Regions from separate parts of the Kitasatospora sp. NPDC051170 genome, predicted to be linked through region 3. Evidence: riboswitches for the same ligand, from Rfam matches in the RefSeq annotation. Region 3 holds a riboswitch; each other region holds the start of a gene.
The links. Region 3 has a riboswitch for thiamine pyrophosphate ahead of ACIBCA_RS15930 (purine-cytosine permease family protein). Riboswitches for the same ligand answer to the same signal wherever they lie in the genome.

Region 1 (7,063 bases), on a different contig from region 3:
GCAACGGCGCCGTCACCGCCCCGGTCAGCCTGAAGCTGGACGTCCTCCAGGGCGGCAGCTGGACCCCCGTCGCGGGCACCAACAGCACCTGGGCGCTGCCCGGCCTCACCGGCCTCGGCCAGGGCCAGAGCCAGACCTACAAGGTCCGCCTCTCCCTCGGCACCGGCGGTGCCTCGATCTTCGCCGCCGGCACCCTGAGCCTGCTCCCGAGCACCGGCCAGTTCCCCGTCGACACCGACATCACCGCCTCCGTCGCCGTCAACGCCCTCGGATAACACCAGCCCCACCCCGGCGCCCCGGACAGCCACGGCTGCCCGGGGCGCCGGCCGCTCCGAGCGGTGGCCGAAGACGACGGAGCGCCGCCCCGATCGACTCGGGACGGCGCTCCGGAACGAGGCGCGTGAGGTCAGTCCACCTCGGCCAGGACCTTCAAGGACGGCGGCTCGGCGAGCAGTTCGCCCGAGAGCTCGAGCGACCGCGCCAGGTGAGGGCTCGCCAGATGAGCATCGAGCGCCTCCCGGTCGGCCCACTCCTCCACGACCACCCAGGCCCGCGGATCCTCCGGGTCCACGTAGTTGCGGTAGGAGAGGCAGCCCGGCTCGGCCAGACTGGCCTCGGCCATCGACCGCGCCTGCGCCCGCATCCGGTCCTCCATCCCGGGCTTGGCCTTCAACACCGCGATCACGCTTATGGTCCTGGACAAGGTCTTCCGCTCACTTCCCGTGCTCCGACGCTGCGCTCGATCGTCAGTCAACCAGCGGTAGTTGGACCTTGTTCCCGGTCGGCCTTCAGAACCCCGTCGGCCGGCGCGGCGTGTACCCGCTCTCCAGGGCCTCGATCTCCGCCTCGTCGAGTCGCACGGCCAGGGCGGCCACCGCGTCGTCGAGGTGAGCCGGGCTGGTCGCTCCGATGACGGGTGCAGCGACGGTCGGGTTGCCGAGGACCCAGGCGAGGGAGACCTGAGCCATCGGGACCTCGCGCCGCGCCGCGATCCGCTGCACCGCATCGACGATCGGACGGTCGACGTCACCGAAGAACCGCCGGCCGACGGGATCGCTCGCCGAGCGGCTGGTCACCTGTCCGTAGGGCCGGGCCAGGCGCCCCGAGGCGAGCGGGCACCAGGGCAGGCTGGAGACCCCCTGATCCGCGAGCAGGGGGAACATCTCCCGCTCGTCCTCGCGCTGCACGAGGCTGTACTGGTTCTGCATCGACACGAACCTCGTCCGACCGTGCTGCGCGGCGGTGTGCTGCATCGTGGCGAACTGCCACGCCCACATGGACGAGGCGCCGATGTACCGGACCTTCCCGGCCGCCACCACCTGGTGGAGGGCTTCCATCGTCTCGTCGACCGGAGTTCCGGGGTCGAACCGGTGGATCTGGTAGAGGTCGATGTAGTCCGTGCCGAGGCGTGCGAGCGAGGCGTCGACCTGGTCGACGATCGCCCTGCGGGACAGCCCGGAGCCCCCGGGGCCGCCGTGCATCGGAAGCCCCACCTTGGTGGCGATGACGACGTCCTCCCGACGGGAGTACCTCCGCACCGCACGGCCGACGATCTCTTCCGACGTACCCCCGCCGTAGACGTTGGCGGTGTCCCACAGGGTGATGCCCAGTTCGACGGCCCGGCGGAACACCGGTGCCGCGGACTGCTCGTCCAAGGCCCAGGGGTGGACCTCCTGCCCCGGGCCCCCGAATCCCATGCAACCGAGCGCGATCCGGCTGACCTGCAGCTCGGTGCCTCCGAGCGGAACGTACTCCATCGTCGCCGTCCTCATGCCGGGTAGGGAGCGGCCTCGCGCGCCGACCGGAGCGCGCCCGCCCACCAGGCCAGCTGATCGAGCAGGGTCTTGGCGTACCCGGGTGCCTCGGAGTCGAGCGGGCGGCCGTCCTGCCAGGCCGTGAAGTAGTTCGGGAAGGCCAGACCGTCGCGAATCGTCACGGCGTGCAGCTCGGTCAGCACGTTCTCCAGATGCAGCACCGCGTGCCGGCCGCCCGCCGCGCCCCCGTAGCTGACGAAGGCCACGGGCTTGGCCGTCCACTGGGTGAAGTGCCAGTCGATGGCGGCCTTCAGCGAGGCGGGGTAGCTGTGGTTGTACTCCGGCGTGATCACGACGAACGCGTCGGCGGCCTCCAGCGCCGAGGTCAGCGGCGCCATACCGGCCGGACGGGGGTAGTCGTCGCCGGCGTACTTCGGCGACGCCGCGGGGAGCGCCAACGGGATGTCGATCTCGGCCAGATCCACGGTGTCGACCTCGAATCCGCCGTGGGTGCGGGCCTGTTCGCCGACCCACGAGGCCACCACCGGGCCGAACCGTCCCTCACGGACGCTTCCGACGATGATCAACAGCTTGGGGTTCTTCTTCTCCATGCCCACCACGATCGGGCCGGCCCGCAGCCTTAACCAGACCGGGCTCAGACCAGCCCCCGCAGGGCCACCCTGAGCACTCCGCGGCCGGCGGGCGGCCCCCTATGCTCGCAGCATGGGTACGCCGTTGGGGGACTTCATCCGGGCCAAGCGCGACAGCATCCAGCCGGAGTCGCTGGGACTGCCCGACCGCGGCCGTCGTCGTTCACCGGGTCTGCGACGCTCGGATCTCGCCGTGCGGGCCGGCATCAGCGTGGAATACCTGACCCGCATCGAGCAGGGCCGTGACCGCAATCCCTCCGTACCGATCGTGAACGCGCTCGCCGACGCACTCAGCCTCGACCCCGCGGAGCGAAACCACCTGCGCTACCTCGCCAAGATCACCGGCGGTGAGTGCGCCGCCCACACCCGGCCCGCGCCACCGCCCCGCGGCGTCCGGCCGACCGTCCTCGAAACGCTTCGCCTCCTCGAACCGGGAATCGCCGTGGTGACCAACCGGCTGGGCGACGTTCTCGCTCGCACCAGCGGCTACGAACTGGTGCTGGGCGCAAGCGGGTTCCTCGAGGCGGACGCCCCCAACCTCACCCGCTACGTCTTCACCGACCCCGGAGCCCGGACGTTCTTCGCCGACTGGGACGACGTTGCGGACGAACACGCCTTCGACCTCTGGCTCGGCCCGTCCATCGAGAACTCCGAGTGGCTCACCACCGAACTCGCGCCCGTCGCCGGGCCCGAGTTCACCGAACGCCTGAACCGTCACGCGGTTCCACGACGCGGCGTGCTCCGGCTCAACCACCCCTCCGGACAAGAACTCCGGCTCCTGCGCGAGACGCTCGAACTCTCCTCCGACGCCCAACAGCTGGTCGTCTTCCTCCCGGCGGACGAGGAGACGGCCCACGCCGTCGACCAACTCCGCCACCCGTCCCCCGGCCGGCTCCGGGCCATCTCGTAACACGCTCCGGCCACCGTCCGAAGGCAGTCGACGGGGTTGGGGGATCACCGGATCCCCCAACCCCGTCACACAGGCCAACTGTCAGTCAACCAGCGGCAGGTAGACCTTGTTCCCCTGGGCGGCGAACTCGGCGGACTTCTCGGCCATGCCCGCGAGGGCCTCGGCGTCGAAGTCGGTGTTCACGGCGGTGGAGCCGACGCCGTGTTCGTCGCGGATCTTCTGGGAGATCTTCATCGAGCAGAACTTCGGGCCGCACATGGAACAGAAGTGCGCGGTCTTGGCGGGTTCGGCGGGGAGGGTCTCGTCGTGGAAGTCGCGGGCGGTCTCCGGGTCGAGGGCCAGGTTGAACTGGTCCTCCCAGCGGAACTCGAAGCGGGCGTCGGAGAGGGCGTCGTCCCATGCCTGGGCGCCGGGGTGGCCCTTGGCGAGGTCGGCGGCGTGGGCGGCGATCTTGTAGGTGATCACGCCGGTCTTGACGTCGTCGCGGTTGGGCAGGCCCAGGTGCTCCTTGGGCGTGACGTAGCAGAGCATCGCGGTGCCCCACCAGGCGATCATGGCCGCGCCGATGCCCGAGGTGATGTGGTCGTAGCCGGGGGCGACGTCGGTGGCGAGGGGGCCGAGGGTGTAGAACGGCGCCTCGTCGCAGATCTCCTTCTGGAGGTCGATGTTCTCCTTGATCTTGTGCATCGGGACGTGGCCCGGGCCCTCGATCATGACCTGGACGTCGCGCTCGCGGGCGATGCGGCCGAGCTCGCCGAGGGTGGTCAGCTCGGCGAACTGGGCCTCGTCGTTGGCGTCGGCGATGGAGCCGGGGCGCAGCCCGTCACCGAGGGAGAAGGTGACGTCGTAGGTGGCCAGGATGTCGCAGAGTTCCTCGAAGTTGGTGTAGAGGAAGTTCTCCTGGTGGTGCGCCAGGCACCAGGCCGCCATGATGGAGCCGCCGCGCGAGACGATGCCGGTCTTGCGGCGCGCGGTGAGCGGGACGTAGCGCAGCAGCACGCCGGCGTGGACGGTCATGTAGTCGACGCCCTGCTCGCACTGCTCGATGACGGTGTCCCGGTACACCTCCCAGCTGAGCTCCTCGGCCTTGCCGTCGACCTTCTCCAGGGCCTGGTAGAGCGGCACGGTGCCGATCGGCACGGGGGAGTTGCGCAGGATCCACTCGCGGGTGGTGTGGATGTTGCGGCCGGTGGAGAGGTCCATGACGGTGTCGGCGCCCCAGCGGGTGGCCCAGGTCATCTTCTCCACCTCCTCCTCGATCGAGGAGGTGACGGCGGAGTTGCCGATGTTGGCGTTGATCTTCACCAGGAAGTTGGTGCCGATGATCGCCGGCTCGACCTCCGGGTGGTTCACGTTGACCGGGATGACGGCCCGGCCGCGGGCCACCTCGGCGCGCACGTACTCGGGCTCCAGGCCCTCGCGCAGGGCGACGAACTCCATCTCCGGAGTCACCACGCCCCGCCTGGCGTAGGCGAGTTGGGTGACGGCCGCGCCGTCGCGGCCGCGCAGCGGGCGGCGCGGGCGGCCGGGGAAGACGGCGTCGAGGTTGCGCAGGTCGCCGCCGCGCGGGGAGGTGTGCTTGATGCCGTCGTCCTCGGGACGCGCCTCGCGGCCGTCGTACTCCTCGACGTCGCCGCGCTGGCGGATCCAGGAGTCGCGCAGCGGCGGCAGGCCCCGCCGCACGTCGGGCTCGTAGGACGGGTCGGTGTACGGGCCGGAGGTGTCGTACAGCGGGACGGTCCGGCCGTTGGTGAGGACGACCTCGCGGTACGGGACGCGCAGGTCGGGGCGGGACCCTTCGCGGTGGGCCTTGCGCCAGGCCGGGGTGGGGTAGCCGCTGCGGGCGCTGTCGGGGGCGGTGGCGGGGGTGCCCTGGGCAGACTGCGGCTGTGCTTCGAACGTGGTCATCTGACCTCATACTCCCTACGCCGGCATTACCCGGTCAGGTTCCTGCGGTCGACGCAGCCGTCGGTCCGTCCGTCGACGTCCCGGTCAGCGCCCTCTCAGCCCGGTGCTCCGAGCTCCCGCGTCGCAGGCGGTGTTGCCTGCACATGACGCCCAACACCGTAGCGATCCGATCCCCGCAGGTCCAGACGGCGTCACCGACGGACACGGGGCCGAAAACACCCGGGGCCCGGCTCCCCGGGGTGCGGGGGCCGGGCCTCAGCGGCTCGGGCGTCGGGGCCGACGGCTCAGCTCCTGGCGGCCTTCTTCACCAGGATCACCACGGCGGCGGCGATGCCGACGACCACCAGCAGCTTGATGATGATGCTCAGTACGGCGCCGACGAAGCCGATGATGTTCCAGGCCAGCACCAGGACCAGCACCGGGATGACGATGTTGCGCACCCAGGAGGGCAGCGACTTCCAGAGCTCAGCCATGTCGGTTCCTCTTCTCCCCTCGGGCCGGCTGCCGTCCGGTGCCGCATCCCGCTCGCTTTCGGTACTTCGATCGTACGGTGACCCCTGCGCCGGAACGAGGCCCAACGGCCCGGAGAGAACCCCGAGATCACCCCGACCCCGACCCCCGGGGTCGCCCCCGAGAACCGCCCGCCCGAAGCCCGGAACAGGCCCCGGCCACGGCTCCGCGCAGGTCAGACCGGCCAGCGCTCCCCGCGCCAGGCCGCGTCCCAGAACATCCACTCGTAGCGCGAGGTCGTCGTGAAGTGCTCGACCACCCTGCGGCGTTCGGCCGGGGAGATCTCCTCGCCGAGCCGGTCGGTGAGCGCGAGCACCCGCCGCACCACGGACTGGAACGCCTCGTCCCCGTACGTGGAGATCCACTTGGCGTACAGCGGGTCGGGGGAGCCCTGGGCGAGCAGCGCCTCGCCGACGCGGGCGTAGATCCAGTAGCAGGGCAGCACCGCGCCGACCGCCTCGGCGAAGGAGCCGCCGTACACGGTGGCCAGCAGGTAGCTGGTGTAGGCCCGGGTGGTGGGCAGCACCGGCTCGGCGGCGGCCTGTTCGGCGCTGCCGCCGAAGGCGGTGAGGAACTCGGCGTGCATGCCCTGCTCGGCGGCGAGCGCGCCGATCGCGTCGTCCGCGAACGCCCGGACCTCCTCCTCGCCGGGCGCCTTGGCGGCGCAGACGGCGAGGGCGCGGGCGTAGTCGCGCAGGTAGTGCGAGTCCTGGACGACGAAGTGGCGGAACGCCTCCCGGGGGAGGGTGCCGTCGGTGAGGCCGCCGAGGAAGGGGTGGGCGAGGATCTCGGCGTAGATCGGCTCGATCGACGCCCAGAGCTCCTCGGTGAGACTGAGGTTGAGGCCGGGGCTGAGGCTGGGGCTGCTGCCGGTGCTGCGGGTCATGCCGGCAACCCTAGGAGGTCAGTCCTCGGGAGGCGAGAAGACCACCAGCACCCGCAGTTCCTCGGTGATGTGGTGGAAGCGGTGCGGGGTGCCGGCGGGCACGTACACGACGGTGCCGCGCCCGACCGTCGCGGTCTCGGCGCCCACGGTCAGCTCGGCCCGGCCGCTGATCACCTGGTAGATCTCGTCCTGGTCGTGCGCGGTCTGGGTGTCGGTCGCGCCGGGGGCGAGGGCGTACAGCCCGGCGGACATCCGCGGCTCGCGCAGGAAGCGCAGGTACGCGCCGTCGTTGGCCGCCCGTTCGTCGTCCAACTCGTCCAGCCGGAACAGCTTCACCGTCGTACCCCTCCGTTTCGCGCCCGGCCGTCCACCTCCGGGACCAGGGGCATTCAACACCAACTCGTCCGGAGGGAGCTTCCCTGCGGCCCGGGGGCCTGCCAGGCTT
Region 2 (7,063 bases), on a different contig from region 3:
CCGACGAGGGCGCGCTGGAGCGCGCGCGGACCGTCCTGCACTACAAGTCAGCGAAGTACACCATCGAGCGCCCCCTGCAGGTCGGCGCGCTGCTCGCCGGGGCCGGGCCCGACCTGGTCGAGGCGCTCGGCGCGTTCGGGCTGCCGCTGGGCGAGGCGTTCCAGCTGCGCGACGACCTGCTCGGCGTCTTCGGGGATCCGGCCGTCACCGGCAAGCCCGCCGGGGACGACCTGCGCGAGGGCAAGCGCACCCTGCTCGTCGCCCACGCGATGCGCGCCCTGCCCGCCGCCGACGCCCGTCACCTGGACGAGCGCCTCGGCGCGCCGGACCTGGCCGCGGCCGAGGTCGCCGGGCTGCGGGAACTGGTGGAGCGCAGCGGCGCGGCCGAGCTGGTGGAGCAGCGGATCTCCGAGCTGATGCGCGAGGCCCTGGCCGCGCTGGCGGCGGCGCCGCTCGCCGACGAGAAGGCCCGCGAGGTGCTGCTGGCGCTGGCGGAGGCTTCCACCGTCCGCAAGTACTGAGACGTACGGACAGGCGGACGGCGGAAGCCTCCGCGGTCGTACGGTCAGACCGCCGCGCGCACCCGGCGGGCGAGCTCGGCGGCCGCGGCCCGGGGGTCCTCGGCCGCGGTGAGGGCCCGGACCACGACGATCCGGCGGGCGCCGGCCTCCAGGACCTCGTCCAGGTTGCCGAGGTCGATCCCGCCGATGGCGAACCACGGCCGGTCGGTGGCCTGCTTCGCCGCGTACGAGACCAGGCCGAGGCCCGGCGCCGGGCGGCCCGGCTTGGTCGGGGTCGGCCAGACCGGGCCGGTGCAGAAGTAGTCCACACCCGGCTCGGCGATCGCCGCGTCCACCTCGGACTCGGCGTGGCAGGAGCGCCCGATCAGCACGTCGTCGCCGAGGATCGCCCGGGCGGCGGCCACCGGCAGGTCGTCCTGGCCGAGGTGCAGCACGTCCGGCCGGGCCGCGTGGGCGACGTCGGCGCGGTCGTTGACGGCCAGCAGCTTCCCGTGGCGGTGGCAGGCGTCGGCGAAGACCTCCAGGGCCTCCAGCTCCTGCTTGGCCTCCAGGCCCTTGTCGCGGAGCTGGACGACGTCCACCCCGCCGGCCAGCGCCTCGTCCAGGAAGTCGACCAGGTCGCCCTGCGCGCGGCGGGCGTCCGTGCACAGGTAGAGCCGGGCGTCCGCCAGCCGCGCACGCCGCGTGTCCGCCGCCATCAGATCAGCATCGCCTGGGCACGGCGCTTGACCTCGGTGCCGCGGTTCTCCCGCAGCGCCTGGATCGGGCTACCGGGCAGCGACGGGTCCTCGGTGAAGAGCCACTCCAGGATCTCCTCGTCGCTGTACCCGCAGTCGCGCAGCAGGTTCAGGGTGCCGGACAGGTGCTTGACCAGCCCCGGGCCGTCGATGAACGCGGCAGGGACTTGCAGCGACTTGTTGGGGCCCCGGCGGACCGCGATCAGCTCACGCTTCCTGACCATGTCCCGGACCTCGGTGACCAGCACCCCCCACTGCTCCGAGATGTCGGGGAGGTACATCCACTCGGGGACCAGGGTTTCAATCTTGCTTTCGATCTCGCTCACGCCACCAGACTGCCACCTCCGCGCCGTCCGGAGCTAAACGGTGGCCCCCTTGAGCGCCACGGAGGGGTCCGCCGCGAGGGCCGGGTCCAGTACGGCGCCGCGCTCGATGAGCTTGCGCCCCTGGGCGAGGTCGCGCGGCCGGTCCACGGCCAGCAGGGCGCTGGGCACGCCCCCGCGCAGCCACAGCACCGACCAGGAGCCGTCCTCCGGGCTCCCCCGCCATAGCAGCTCGTCGCCCTCGGTGTGCCGGCCCGCGTACTGGACCATCCGGCCGAACTGCTCGGACCAGAAGTACGGCACCGGGTCGTACGGCGCCGCGTCCTCGCCGAGCCCGAGCCCGAGGCCGAGGAGCGCGGCGGCCACCGCGCCGCCGGACTGCAGCGCGTGGTCCCAGTGCTGGACGGCCAGCCGGGCGCCGGAGCGGGCGGAGGGGTAGCTGACGCAGTCCCCCGCCGCGTGGACGCCGGGCACGCCGGTGCGCAGCCGCCCGTCCACGACGATCGCGCCACTCGCGTCCAGCTCGACGCCGGAGCCGGCCAGCCAGCCGGTCGCGGGCCGGGCGCCGATGCCGACGACGACCTCGTCGGCGGGCAGGTGCGAACCGTCCGCCAGCCGGACCGAGCCCGCCTCCACGGCCTCCACGCCGACACCGCAGCGCAGGTCGATCCCGGCCTCGGCGTACCAGGGGGCCATCGCCCGGCCGATCTCCGCGGGCAGGGCGCCCGGCAGCGGGGCCGCTCCGGCCTCGACCACCGTCACCTCGCAGCCGGCCTGGCGGGCGGCGGTGGCCACCTCGGCGCCGATCCAGCCCGCGCCGACCAGCACCAGCCGGCGGCCGGGGCGCAGCAGCGCCCGCAGCGCCAGCGCGTCGTCCAGGGTGTGCAGCAGGTGGGCCCGCTCGGCGCCGGGCAGGGCGCGCGGGACGGCGCCGGTGGCGATCACCAGGGCGTCGTACGACAGGTCCCCGGCGTCGGTGTGCAGGGTTCCGGGGGTCAGGGTTCCGGGGGCCAGAGAGCCGGGGGTCAGGGTTCCGGGGGCCAGGGAGCCGGGAGTGAGGCCGGTGGCGCGGCGGCCGAGGAGCAGCTCGATGCCGAGGCCCTCGTAGTCCACGTCCAGGGTGGTGGTGTCGGCCTTGCCCAGCAGGACGTCCTTGGACAGCGGCGGCCGGTCGTACGGCGCGTGCGGCTCCTCGCCGACCAGCACGACCCGCCCCCGCCAGCCGCCCTGCCGCAGCTTCAGGGCGCACTGCGCCCCGGCCAGCCCGGCACCGACGACGACCGCCACCCGCTCAGTTCCGCTCAGCTCTGCCACGCCCGTCACTGTACTCAGGGCTCCGTCCCACCCTGCGTACGGGCCTTCGGTCCGATGACGCCCCGGAGTTAAGGTGGGGGCACACACGGGAGCCCGGCGCACCGGGCTGAGAGGCGGGCTGGCACGGCCTGCGACCGTCCGAACCTGATCCGGGTCATACCGGCGAAGGGAGAGAGCAGCTTTGTCACGCTTGCTACCGGGTGCCCACACGGAGGTCCTGGTCATCGGCGGGGGCGTCATCGGCCTCGCCGTCGCCTGGCGCGCGGCGCAGCGCGGGGCGGGGAACGTGGTCGTGGTGGACCCCTCGCACGGCCACGGCGCCGCCGGGGTCGCGGCCGGGATGCTCGCCCCGGTCACCGAGCTCCAGTACGGCGAGGAGCCGCTGCTGCGCCTGGGCATGGCCTCCAACGAGCGGTACGCGGCCTTCGCCGCCGAGCTGTCGGAGGCGAGCGGGGGCCTGGACACCGGCTACCGCCGCTGCGGCACGATCGCCGTCGCGCTGGACTCCGACGACCGCGAGGAACTGCGCGAGCTGCACGCCTTCCACCTGCGCCTCGGCCTGGACTCCACCTGGCTCACCGGCCGCGAGGCCAGGAAGCTGGAGCCGATGCTCGCCCCCGGCGTGCGCGGCGGTCTGCACGTGGCCGAGGACCACCAGGTCGACCCCCGCCGCCTGCTCAGGGCCCTGACCTTCGCCTGCGAGGGCGCGAACGTCCTGCTCCACCGGGCCGAGGCCCTCGAACTGCTCGTCGGGGACGGGCGCGCGACCGGCGCCCGGCTGAGCACCGGCGAGAGCATCACCGCCGATCAGGTCGTCCTGGCCGCAGGAGCGCGGAGCCACCGGCTGCCGGGCCTGCCCGAGGGCGTGCTGCCCGCGATCCGCCCGGTGAAGGGCCAGATCCTGCGCCTGCGGATCCCGGAGGCGTACCGGCCCTTCCTCTCCCGCAACGTCCGCGCGGTGGTGCGCGGGCAGCACCTGTACGTCGTCCCGCGCGAGGACGGCGAGCTGGTGATCGGCGCGACCAGTGAGGAGCAGGGCTACGACACCACCGTCACCGCCGGCGGGGTGTACGAACTCCTGCGCGACGCCCACGAGTTGGTCCCGGGCATCACCGAACTCCCGCTCGTGGAGACGGCCGCGGGCCTGCGCCCGGGCTCGCCCGACAACGCCCCGCTGCTCGGCCCGACCTCCCTGCCCGGCCTGGTCGCCGCGACCGGCCACCACCGCAACGGCGTGCTGCTCACCCCGGTGACCGCCGACCTCCTCGGCGCGTACCTGGCCACGGGCGAACTCCCGGACCTGGCACTGCCGTTCACCCCCACCCGCTTCGCCACGAAGGCCGCCGCATGACCGAGACCACCTCCACCGACATCGCCCTGACCGTCAACGGCGAGCCCCGCACGCTGCCCGCCGCCACCACCCTCGCCCAGGTGGTGGCCACCGTCAGCGCCGCCAACACCGGCGTCGCCGCCGCGCTCAACGAGGCCGTGGTGCCGCGCAGTTCGTGGTCCGGAACGCCGCTGAGCAGCGGCGACCGGATCGAGATCCTCACCGCCGTCCAGGGAGGCTGACCGATGGCCGACGACCTGCTGACCATCGCCGGGGCGACCTTCTCCTCCCGGCTGATCATGGGCACCGGCGGCGCCCCCAGCCTGGAGGTCCTGGAGCGCGCCCTGCTCGCCTCGGGCACCGAGCTGACCACCGTCGCGATGCGCCGGGTGAACGCCACCACCCAGGGCTCCGTCCTGGACGTGCTGACCCGCAACGGCATCCGCGTCCTGCCCAACACGGCCGGCTGCTTCACCGCCGGCGAGGCGGTGCTGACCGCCCGCCTGGCCCGCGAGGCGCTGGGCACGGACTGGGTGAAGCTGGAGGTGATCGCCGACGAGCGCACCCTCCTGCCGGACCCGATCGAGCTGCTGGACGCCGCCGAGACCCTCGTCGACGACGGCTTCACCGTCCTGCCGTACACCAACGACGACCCGGTGCTGGCCCGCAAGCTGGAGGACGTCGGCTGCGCGGCGATCATGCCGCTGGGCTCGCCGATCGGCTCGGGCCTGGGCATCCGCAACCCGCACAACTTCCAGCTGATCGTCGAGGCCGCAACCGTCCCCGTCGTCCTGGACGCGGGCGCCGGCACCGCCTCCGACGTGGCCCTGGCGATGGAGCTGGGCTGCTCCGCGGTGATGCTCGCCTCCGCGGTGACCCGCGCGCAGGACCCGGTCCTGATGGCCGAGGCCATGCGGCACGCCGCCGAGGCCGGACGCCTGGCCCACCGGGCCGGCCGCATCCCGCGCCGCTTCCACGCGGAGGCGTCCTCCGCGATGGCCGGCCGCGCGGACCTCGACACCCGGGAGCGGCCCGCGTTCTAGCGAGGCCACCCGGCCACGTCACGCATGTCACAACCCGGTCCCGGAGGCGGCGCCCTCCGGGTCCGGGCTCCGAGCGCGCCACTAGACTCCCCCGGGTGGACACGGGAATGCACGACCCCCTGATCGGTACCCTGCTCGACGGCCGCTACCGGGTCGAGCAGCGCATCGCCGCAGGCGGGATGTCCACCGTCTACAAGGGCACCGACACCCGGCTCGACCGGGTCGTCGCCCTCAAGGTGATGCACCCGCAGCTGGCCGGCGACGAGGGATTCACCGCCCGCTTCATCCGCGAGGCCAAGGCGATCGCCCGGCTCACCCACCCCAACGTGGTGAACGTCTTCGACCAGGGCGCGGACGGCGGGAACACCTTCCTCGCCATGGAGTACGTCCCCGGCCGCACCCTGCGCGACCTGCTGCGCGACCGCGGCGCCCTGTCGGTGCGCGCCGCCCTGGACGTCCTGGAGCCGGTGCTCGCCGCCCTCGGCGCCGCCCACCGCGCCGGGCTGGTCCACCGGGACGTCAAGCCGGAGAACGTGCTGATCACCGACGGCGGCCTGGTCAAGGTCGCCGACTTCGGCCTCGTCCGGGTGCTCGGCACCGCGGACGGCGCCCCCACCTCGGTGACCACCTCCACCGGCGGCACCGTCCTCGGCACCGTCTCCTACCTGGCCCCCGAGCAGATCCTCCCGGACGCCCCCACCGACCAGCGGGTGGACGTCTACGCCTCCGGCATCCTGCTGTACGAGATGCTCACCGGCCGCCGCCCGCACACCGGCGACAACCCCGTCGCCGTCATGTACAAGCACCTGCACGAGGACGTCCCCGCCCCCTCGCTGGTCGCCCCCGCCGTCGCCCCGGCGCTGGACGCCATAGTGGCCTTCGCCTGCGCCCGCTCCGCCGGGGCCCGCCCGTACGACGCCGTCGAACTGCTCGCCGCCCTCCAGCGCGTGCGCCGCACCCTCACCCCCGCCGAGCTCGACGCCGAGCCGCCCGCCTCCACCCGGCCCACGCCCCGCCACCCGACCGGCGAGGCCACCTCGGTGCTGCGGCAACGGCCCGAGCCCGCGGACCTGCGGCCCGCGCCCGAGCGCACCAGCGTCCTCGACGTGCCGGCCGACCTGATGGAGCAGCTGCTCACCGAGCCCCGCCCGTACGACGAGCCCACCCCGGTGCGCCGCCCCCGCCCGCCGCGCCCGCCCCGGCTGCACCGACTGTCCCGCAAGCCGCTGATCTGGGCGGGCGCGCTGACGGCGCTGGTGCTGCTGGTCGGCGGCGCGACGTACGGGCTGAACCAGGGCCTGTACGGGGCGGTGCCGGCCGTGCTGGGCAAGGACCGCGCCGAGGCGCAGCGCGACCTGGACGGGCAGGGCATGCACGCGAAGTTCGTCGAGGTGTTCAGCGAGTCCGTCCCCGCCGGGCAGGTCATCTCCACGGACCCGGGGATCGGCACCCGGACCCGCAAGAGCGACACGGTGACGGTCACCGTCTCCAAGGGCCCCAAGCGGATAGCGGTGCCGGACGTCACGGGCAGGACCACCGACCAGGCCGTCTCGGCGCTGACCGGCGTGCAGCTGATCAAGGGCAACGTGACCCAGACCTACAACGACTCGGTGGCCGAGGGCACCGTGATCAGCACCTCCCCGGCGGCCGGGCAGCTGCTGCCGGAGAACAGCTCGGTCTCGCTGGTGGTCAGCAAGGGCATGGTGCCCGTCCCGGACGTCACCGGGATGTCCAAGGAGGACGCCCAGAGGGCGCTCCAGGCGGCCGGCTTCTCGATGCAGACCTCCGGGGTGAA
Region 3 (7,063 bases):
CTCCGGCCGCCTCCCGCAGCAGCCCGGGCGAGGCACCGCCGGCGGGCCCGTCCGCACCCGCCGGGCGCACGTACAGCACGGCCAGCAGGACGGCCCCGAAGCTCGCCGCGTCCGCCAGGGCCGCGCCGCAGAGCCCGCCGGAGGCGACCAGCAGCCCGCCGAACGGCGCCCCGAGCAGGACCGCGATCTGCCCGCCGGCCTGCCTCAACGCCAGCGCCCTGGGCAGGAGTTCGGCCGGTACGAGGCGTCGCGGCATCGAGCCGCTCGCCGGGAGGTAGAACGCGTCCACCGTGCCGATCACGGCCCCCGCCGCGACCAGCAGCCACAGCGGAGTGCCGAGGCGGCCCACGGCGGCGGCGAGGAGCAGCACGGCGGCCAGCATCACCGCGTCCCCGGCGAGCAGCACCCGTCGGGCGCCGTACCGGTCGGCCACCGCCCCGCCGAGCAGGACGAGGAGCGTGCGCGGCACGGTGATCGCCGTCAGCACCAGCCCGGCCGCCCCTCCCCCGTACGCGGAGGCGGCCCAGCCGAGGGCGAAGTACAGCGCGGCGTCGCCCAGCAGCCCGGCCTGGACCCCGGAGAGCCAGAACAGGTACGGCCGGGGCAGAGAAGGGGCGGCGGCGGTGATGGTCACGCCGGGCGACGCTAGGGCCCTCGACCTGGTCGAGGGCAAGCGCCGCCCGGCGCCGGGCCGTCAGGCGCGGACCACGGGCTCCTGCAGCTCGACGACCCACTTGGACATGTCGTCCGGCGTCTCCAGGTACCGCTCGCGCGCGTACCCGGCCGAGCGGTAGCCGCCGGCCTCGATGGCGCGGGCCAGCGCCTGGAAACTTCCCACGGCCGCGTCCATCGAGCCGTGGTGGACGATCGTCGCCGCCTCCTCGATCGCCGGGAGGGTGCGCACCTCGAACCCGTACGGCCCCGGCTTCACCGAGGGCTCGACCTGGAGGCAGACCCGGATCAGCACCGAGCCGTCCTCCTCCGCCGAGTCCTCGTAGCAGGCGACGGACGGGCCGGCCGGCTCGATCCCGGCCTCGGCGGCCAGGCGGCACAGCTCCTCGAACAGCGGACCGATCACCGGCGTGATGTCCTCGGGCTCGTAACTCGCCGCCACCCCGGTCAGTTGGGCCACCCGCACCGACGGAACCGGCTTCACGACCACATCGTGCTCGGACATGTTCCCCTCGCTCTCGATCGTCCGGAGTCTCGCCTCCACCCGGGCCAGCCGCTGCTCGTCCACCGCGATGGCGGCGGCGAGTTCGGCCCTGCGCAGCCGCAGCATCCCGCGCAGCTCGGCGGTGTCCACCTGCTGGTCGAGCACCGCGCGCACCTGCTGCAGCGTGAAGCCGAGCTCCTTGAGCGCGATCACCCGGTTCAGCCGGGCGAGTTGGGCGGCCTCGTAGGAGCGGTACCCGCTGACGGGGTCGACCCGGGCGGGCCGCAACAGGCCGATCGCGTCGTAGTGGCGCAGCATCCGCACCGACACCCGGCCGTGGCTGGCGAAGTCTCCGATGTTCAACATGATGTCTCCACTCCACCGCCTCCCACGGTGTCAGGGTCAACACCGGCCGGCCGGAACCCCCCGGAAAACGCCGAGGGCGGGTGCCGAGTGGTCTCGGCACCCGCCCTGGGCCGGGTGTTCCCCGTCAGCGGAGAGCGTGGGATTCGAACCCACGGTGACGGGTCACGCCACGACAGTTTTCAAGACTGTTCCCTTAGGCCGCTCGGGCAGCTCTCCACAGGCGGAGGTCAGCCTAACGGGTCCGGCGGGGTTCGGTGCACACGGTTTCACCGGTGGTCACCGGGGGGCTCAGGCGTCGCCCTCGCGGGAGCCGAGGGTGACCTTGGTGTTGAAGGGCTGGCCGTTGCGGGTGTACTCGACGTCGACGGTCTCGCCGGGCTTGTGGGTCCAGATGCGGCTGACCAGGGCGGGGCCGTTCTCGATCGGTGCGCCGCCGAGCTTGGTGATGACGTCGCCGGGCTTGAGGCCGGCCTTGTCGGCGGCGCCGCCGGGGGTGACGGCGGACTGGCCCTGGATGTCGCGGGTCTGGATCTGCGCGCCGTCGCCCTTGTAGTCGTCGTTGCGCAGCACGTCGAGCTTGGCGTAGACGGGCTTGCCGGTCTTGATCAGGGTCTCGGCGACCCACTTGGCCTGGTTGATCGGGATGGCGAAGCCGAGGCCGATGCTGCCGGCCCGGCCGTTGGCGGAGGCGTTGGACTGGATCGCCGAGTTGATGCCCATCACCGCGCCGCTCGCGTCGAGCAGCGGGCCGCCGGAGTTGCCGGGGTTGATCGAGGCGTCGGTCTGCAGGGCGTTCATGTAGGAGGCCTGCGAGCCGGTCTCGTCGCCGGAGGCGACCGGGCGGTCCTTGGCGCTGACGATGCCGCTGGTGACGGTGGACTCCAGGCCGTACGGCGCACCGATGGCGATGGTGGTGTCGCCGACGTTGACCTTGTCGGAGTCGGCCAGCGGGAGCGGCGTCAGCTTGCCCTTGGGCGGGTTGTCGATCTTGATGACGGCGACGTCGTAGCCGGAGGCGTTGCCCAGCACCGAGGCGCTGTAGGAAGTGCCGTCCGCGAACTTGACGGTCAGTTTGCCGCCGGAGCCCTGGAGGGTCGGCGCGACCACGTGGTTGTTGGTGAGGATGTGGCCCTCGGTGTCGAAGACGAAGCCCGTGCCGGTGCCGGACTCGCCGTTGCCCACGGCCTTGATGGTGACGACGCTGGGCAGCGCCTTCTGCGCGATCCCGGCGATCGAGCCGGCGGCGGGCTCGTTCTTCTGGGTGTTGCCGGCCTGGATGGTGGTGCTGCGGTGGTCGTTCGCGCTGCTGCTCGTGCTGTCGTCGTGCCGGGCGACGGTCACGCCGACGGCGCCGCCGGCCACACCGGCGACCAGGGCGACGGCGGCGATCAGGGCCACCAGTCCGCCGCGCTTCCTGCCCGGGGCCTTCGGGCCCTGCGGGCCGCCGGGGTACTCGGCCGGGTAGCCGAGCGGGCCCTGCGGGCCGCCGGGGTGGCCCGGACCGCCGACGGTGGCGTCGGGGCCGGCGCCCCAGCCGCCGAGCGGCTGGCCGGAGCCGAAGGGGTGGTGGGCGTGCGCGGCGGGCGCGCCGGGGGCTACGGGGGCCACGGGCGCGGTGCCGTACGGCTCCTGCGCGCCGGCGGCCGGGACGCCGTGGGTCGGGGTGGCGTACGGGTTGCCGACCGGCGGCAGCACCGGCGCGGCCTGGGCGGGGGCGGCGGGCGCCGCAGGGGCGGCGGGCGGCAGGACGGGCGGGGGCGCGTCGAGGTAGCCGGTGGCCGGGTCGACGCCGGGCTCGGCAGCGGCGGCCGCAGCGGGCGCCTCCGGCGCGGAGACCTTGGTGAAGGCCACGGTGGGCTTGTGCCCGCCGTCGGCCGGAGCGACGTCGGCGACGTCGGCGGCCTCAGCGGCGGCGGCGGCATCGGCCGCCGCCGGGTCCGGGACCCGGCTGAACACCATGGTCGCCTTGTGCCCACCGTCCTCGGCGGGCTCGACGCCCTCGGCCACGGGCTCGGCCACGGCCTCAGCGGCGGCATCGGCCGCCGCCGGGTCCGGGACGCGGCTGAACGCCATGGTCGGCTTGTGCTCGCCCTGCGCAGGGGCGTCGGAATTGCGACCGTCCGCTCCCGGGCCGCCCGAGGGCTGCTCCCCCTGCGGCCCGGTGGGCCCAACCTCGCGCTCGGTGCTCACGGACGACCTCCATAGCTGACAGAACCAAGGACCATAGTTTTTCGCACCGGCGATTCGATCGCCGTAAGGACCCCGCTGAAGAACGCATAAGAATCCTTAACCGCCACCGACCTGCAGGGACGGAGGACCGGCGGCCGGAGGTTCCCCCCACCCCCGCCGGAACCGTCCGTGATGCGGACCGCGCACCCCCTGGCCTTGGCGTTCACCCCTCTGCCGGTTAGCCTGTCGCTCCACGAACTGACACGCGGGAGCTTGGACCCACCAGGCTGAGAGTGCGCATGTCGACCGTACGCCACAGCACCGTCGGCGAACCGTCGAGGGGGCGCTGACCGCCGGAACCTGTCCGGGTAATGCCGGCGTAGGGAGTATCGGCCATGCCGCCTGCTTCGTCATCCTCTTCCCCCGACGCGCCCTCGTCCGGGGATCTCCCCGAATCCCCCGCCGCGACGGCGGTCCTGGAACGCCCCGAGCACGTCGAGGCCCCGCTCGTCCTGGACACCGAGCCGCCGCGCACGCTGCGTTTCCGGGACCACTTCGCGCTCTGGATGAACCTGGGCGTCAGCCTGATCGGCTTCTCCACCGCCGCCACCGTGCTCGGCGCCAAGGGCAGCGAGCTGTCCCTGGCCGCCGCGGTGACCGCGATCCTCGTCGGTACGGCCGTCGGCACCGCGATGCTCGGCGTGGCCGCGCTGATCGGCGCCCGCACCGGCGCGCCCGCGATGGCGGGCCTGCGCGGCCTGTTCGGCACCCGGCTGTCGTACCTGCCGACGGTGCTGAACATCGTCCAGTGCCTCGGCTGGGGCGTGTTCGAGCTGCTGACCATCGCGGCGGGCGCGCAGACCGTCGCGCACACCGACGGCTACCGCTGGCTGTTCGTCCTGCTCGCGGGCGCGCTGACCACCGCGCTGACGATCTGGCCGCTGGGCTCGATCGCGGTGCTGCGCCGCTTCGTGGCCGGGGCCGTGGCGGTGGCGATGGTGTACCTGACCGTCCAGCTGGGCCGTCAGGGCGTGCCGGACCCGGGCGCCGGCAACTGGCACGGCTTCCTCGGCGCCACGGACGCGATGATCGCGGTGTCGATCTCCTTCGTCCCGCTGGCCGCCGACTACACCCGGCACTCGCGCACCCCGCGCTCGGCGTTCTGGGGCAGCTTCTCCGGCTACACGATCGCCCAGGTCTGGTGCTACGTGCTCGGCCTGATGGCGCTGCTGCAGTCGGACGGCGACCCGAACCGCATCTTCGACTCCTTCCTCGGCGTCTGGGCGGGCTGGCTGTTCCTGCTGGTGCTGGTGCTGCGCGAGACCGACCAGTCCTTCGCCAACGTGTACTCGACGGCGATGTCGGTGCAGAACCTGCTGCCGAAGGTGGACCGCCGGGTGCTCAGCGGCGGCATCGGCGTGCTGATCACCGTGCTGGCGCTGCGGATCGACCGCTTCACCGACACCTACAGCAACTTCCTGGGCCTGATCGGCTCGGTGTTCGTGCCGCTGCTGGCGGTCCTGGCCGTGGACTACTTCCTCGGCGCCGGCCGCCACGGCTGGAACCTCTCCGCCGACGCGCCCTCGCGCTGGCTGATGCTGCTGCCGTGGCTGCTGGGCTTCGCCGTCTACCAGTTCATCGCGCCGACCCAGGTCGCCGACTGGTGGACGGACTTCTGGACCTCGGCCCGGGAGACCCTGCACTTCACCCCGCAGGAGTGGACCTCCGCCTCGCTGGCCGCCTTCCTGGTGCCGGCCCTGGTCACCTGGGCGCTCACCCCGCTCACCCGCCGCACCGCGCGCTGATCCGCCCGCCGAGCCGTACGGGAGCGACGCGGAGGCGAAGACGGCCCCCCGGATTGGGACCGTCTTCGCCTCCGCGTCACTTCGGCCGCCTATCGTTATGGCCGTGACCAGCCAAGACCTGCCCTCGGCGGCCGCGCGCTCCGCGCAGCCCGTCCAGGTGATCGCCCACCGCGGTTCCTCCCACGCCCTGCCCGAGCACACCCTCGCGGCCTACCGGCGCGCGCTCGACGAAGGCGCCGACGCGGTCGAGTGCGACGTCCGGGTCACCGCCGACGGCGAACTGGTGTGCGTGCACGACCGCCGGATCAGCCGCGTCTCCAACGGCCGCGGCACCGTCTCCGCGATGACCCTCGCCGAGCTGGAGGCGTACGACTTCGGCGCCTGGAAGACCGGCCGCCCCAGCATCGACCCCGAGGTGCGCGGCGTGCTGCGCCTGGAGCGCCTGCTGGAGCTGGTCGTGGACAGCGGCCGCCCGGTGGACCTGGCGATCGAGACCAAGCACCCGGTGCGCTTCCGCGGCCGCGTCGAGGCCGAGCTGCTGCGGATGCTGGAGCGGTTCAAGATCGGCGCCGTCCAGGAGAACGACCGCCCGTCCGCCCGGATCATGAGCTTCTCCTCGATCGCGCTGAACCGGGTGGCCGCCGCCGCGCCGGACTACCGCCGGGTCTTCCTGATCGAGCGGATGCTGCCGCTGATCGGCCGGCTGCGCGAAGGTCAGCCGCTGCCGGGCGGGGCGCGGATCGCCGGCCCGGGCATCGACCTGATCAAGGCCAAGCCGGACCTGGTGCCGCGGCTGCGCGAGCTGGGGCACGAGGTGCACGTCTGGACGGTGGACGAGCTCGCCGACGTCGACCTGTGCCTGGAACTGGGCGTGTCGGCGATCATCACCAACCGCCCGGCGGAGGTTCTGGCCCACCTCGGCCGCTGACACCCGCGCCGGCCCCACCGGCCCCACCGGTTCCGCCGCCTCACCGGCTCCACCGGCCCCACCGGTTCCCGAGCGTCCCGTGGTTCCTGAGCGTTCTGTTCGGCAATCAAACCTTCCGGGCCCGTTATTGCCGGAATTCTTGCGCGCGGGCGACGGAGGGTGAGCGGTGAATGACCTCCGGTTCACCGTTCGTCGCAGTACTCGAAATGGACTCGCGGGATCGCCGAGGGGCTGTTTCCGACGCATTACCAAGGGGCATCTCTCCCTCGGCAAACGCTGAAGGAGGTCCGGGGGTGGCGTTGATGGTGGCGCGCGAAGTGCCGACTTCATCGACCATGGCGGTGCCGCACGGCCCAGCGAGTGTCGGGGTCGCACGGCGCCGGCTGCGTCGAGATCTGGGCGACCGGCAGATACCTGAACCGGTCATCGATGATGCCGTTCTGATCCTTTCCGAACTGTTGAGCAATGCGTGTCGGTACGCCCGTCCGCTCGGCCCGCTCCCGGCCCTGGGCCGGGGCGCCCGGGCCGAGGTGGTCGACCAGGTGCTCGTCGGCGTCCCCACGAGGACGCGGCCCGGGCGGGACGAGGCGGAGAGCGCGGCCGAGCACCGGGACGAGCCGGACGGCGGCGTGCTGGTGC

Region 1: another riboswitch for thiamine pyrophosphate. It lies ahead of thiC (phosphomethylpyrimidine synthase ThiC); the one in region 3 lies ahead of ACIBCA_RS15930 (purine-cytosine permease family protein).
Region 2: another riboswitch for thiamine pyrophosphate. It lies ahead of thiO (glycine oxidase ThiO); the one in region 3 lies ahead of ACIBCA_RS15930 (purine-cytosine permease family protein).

The regions. Positions count from the first base shown of each region.
Region 1 covers NZ_JBITFA010000005.1:90,009-97,071, reverse strand. The annotation lists gene ACIBCA_RS13530 (hypothetical protein) at 1-275, shown strand, start outside; gene ACIBCA_RS13525 (putative quinol monooxygenase) at 407-685, opposite strand; gene ACIBCA_RS13520 (aldo/keto reductase) at 789-1,757, opposite strand; gene ACIBCA_RS13515 (NADPH-dependent FMN reductase) at 1,769-2,365, opposite strand; gene ACIBCA_RS13510 (helix-turn-helix domain-containing protein) at 2,478-3,314, shown strand; gene thiC (phosphomethylpyrimidine synthase ThiC) at 3,396-5,222, opposite strand; TPP riboswitch at 5,218-5,352, opposite strand; gene ACIBCA_RS13500 (DUF5326 family protein) at 5,507-5,695, opposite strand; gene tenA (thiaminase II) at 5,908-6,618, opposite strand; gene ACIBCA_RS13490 (cupin domain-containing protein) at 6,637-6,954, opposite strand.
Region 2 covers NZ_JBITFA010000011.1:217,248-224,310, forward strand. The annotation lists gene ACIBCA_RS23590 (polyprenyl synthetase family protein) at 1-521, shown strand, start outside; gene thiE (thiamine phosphate synthase) at 566-1,219, opposite strand; gene ACIBCA_RS23600 (Rv2175c family DNA-binding protein) at 1,219-1,584, opposite strand; gene ACIBCA_RS23605 (NAD(P)/FAD-dependent oxidoreductase) at 1,618-2,904, opposite strand; TPP riboswitch at 2,971-3,083, shown strand; gene thiO (glycine oxidase ThiO) at 3,077-4,246, shown strand; gene thiS (sulfur carrier protein ThiS) at 4,243-4,467, shown strand; gene ACIBCA_RS23620 (thiazole synthase) at 4,471-5,268, shown strand; gene pknB (Stk1 family PASTA domain-containing Ser/Thr kinase) at 5,364-7,063, shown strand, end outside.
Region 3 covers NZ_JBITFA010000006.1:220,303-227,365, forward strand. The annotation lists gene ACIBCA_RS15910 (MFS transporter) at 1-634, opposite strand, end outside; gene ACIBCA_RS15915 (MerR family transcriptional regulator) at 695-1,522, opposite strand; tRNA gene ACIBCA_RS15920 (tRNA-Ser) at 1,651-1,738, opposite strand; gene ACIBCA_RS15925 (S1C family serine protease) at 1,811-3,712, opposite strand; TPP riboswitch at 3,947-4,094, shown strand; gene ACIBCA_RS15930 (purine-cytosine permease family protein) at 4,087-5,496, shown strand; gene ACIBCA_RS15935 (glycerophosphodiester phosphodiesterase family protein) at 5,600-6,424, shown strand; gene ACIBCA_RS15940 (ATP-binding protein) at 6,727-7,063, shown strand, end outside.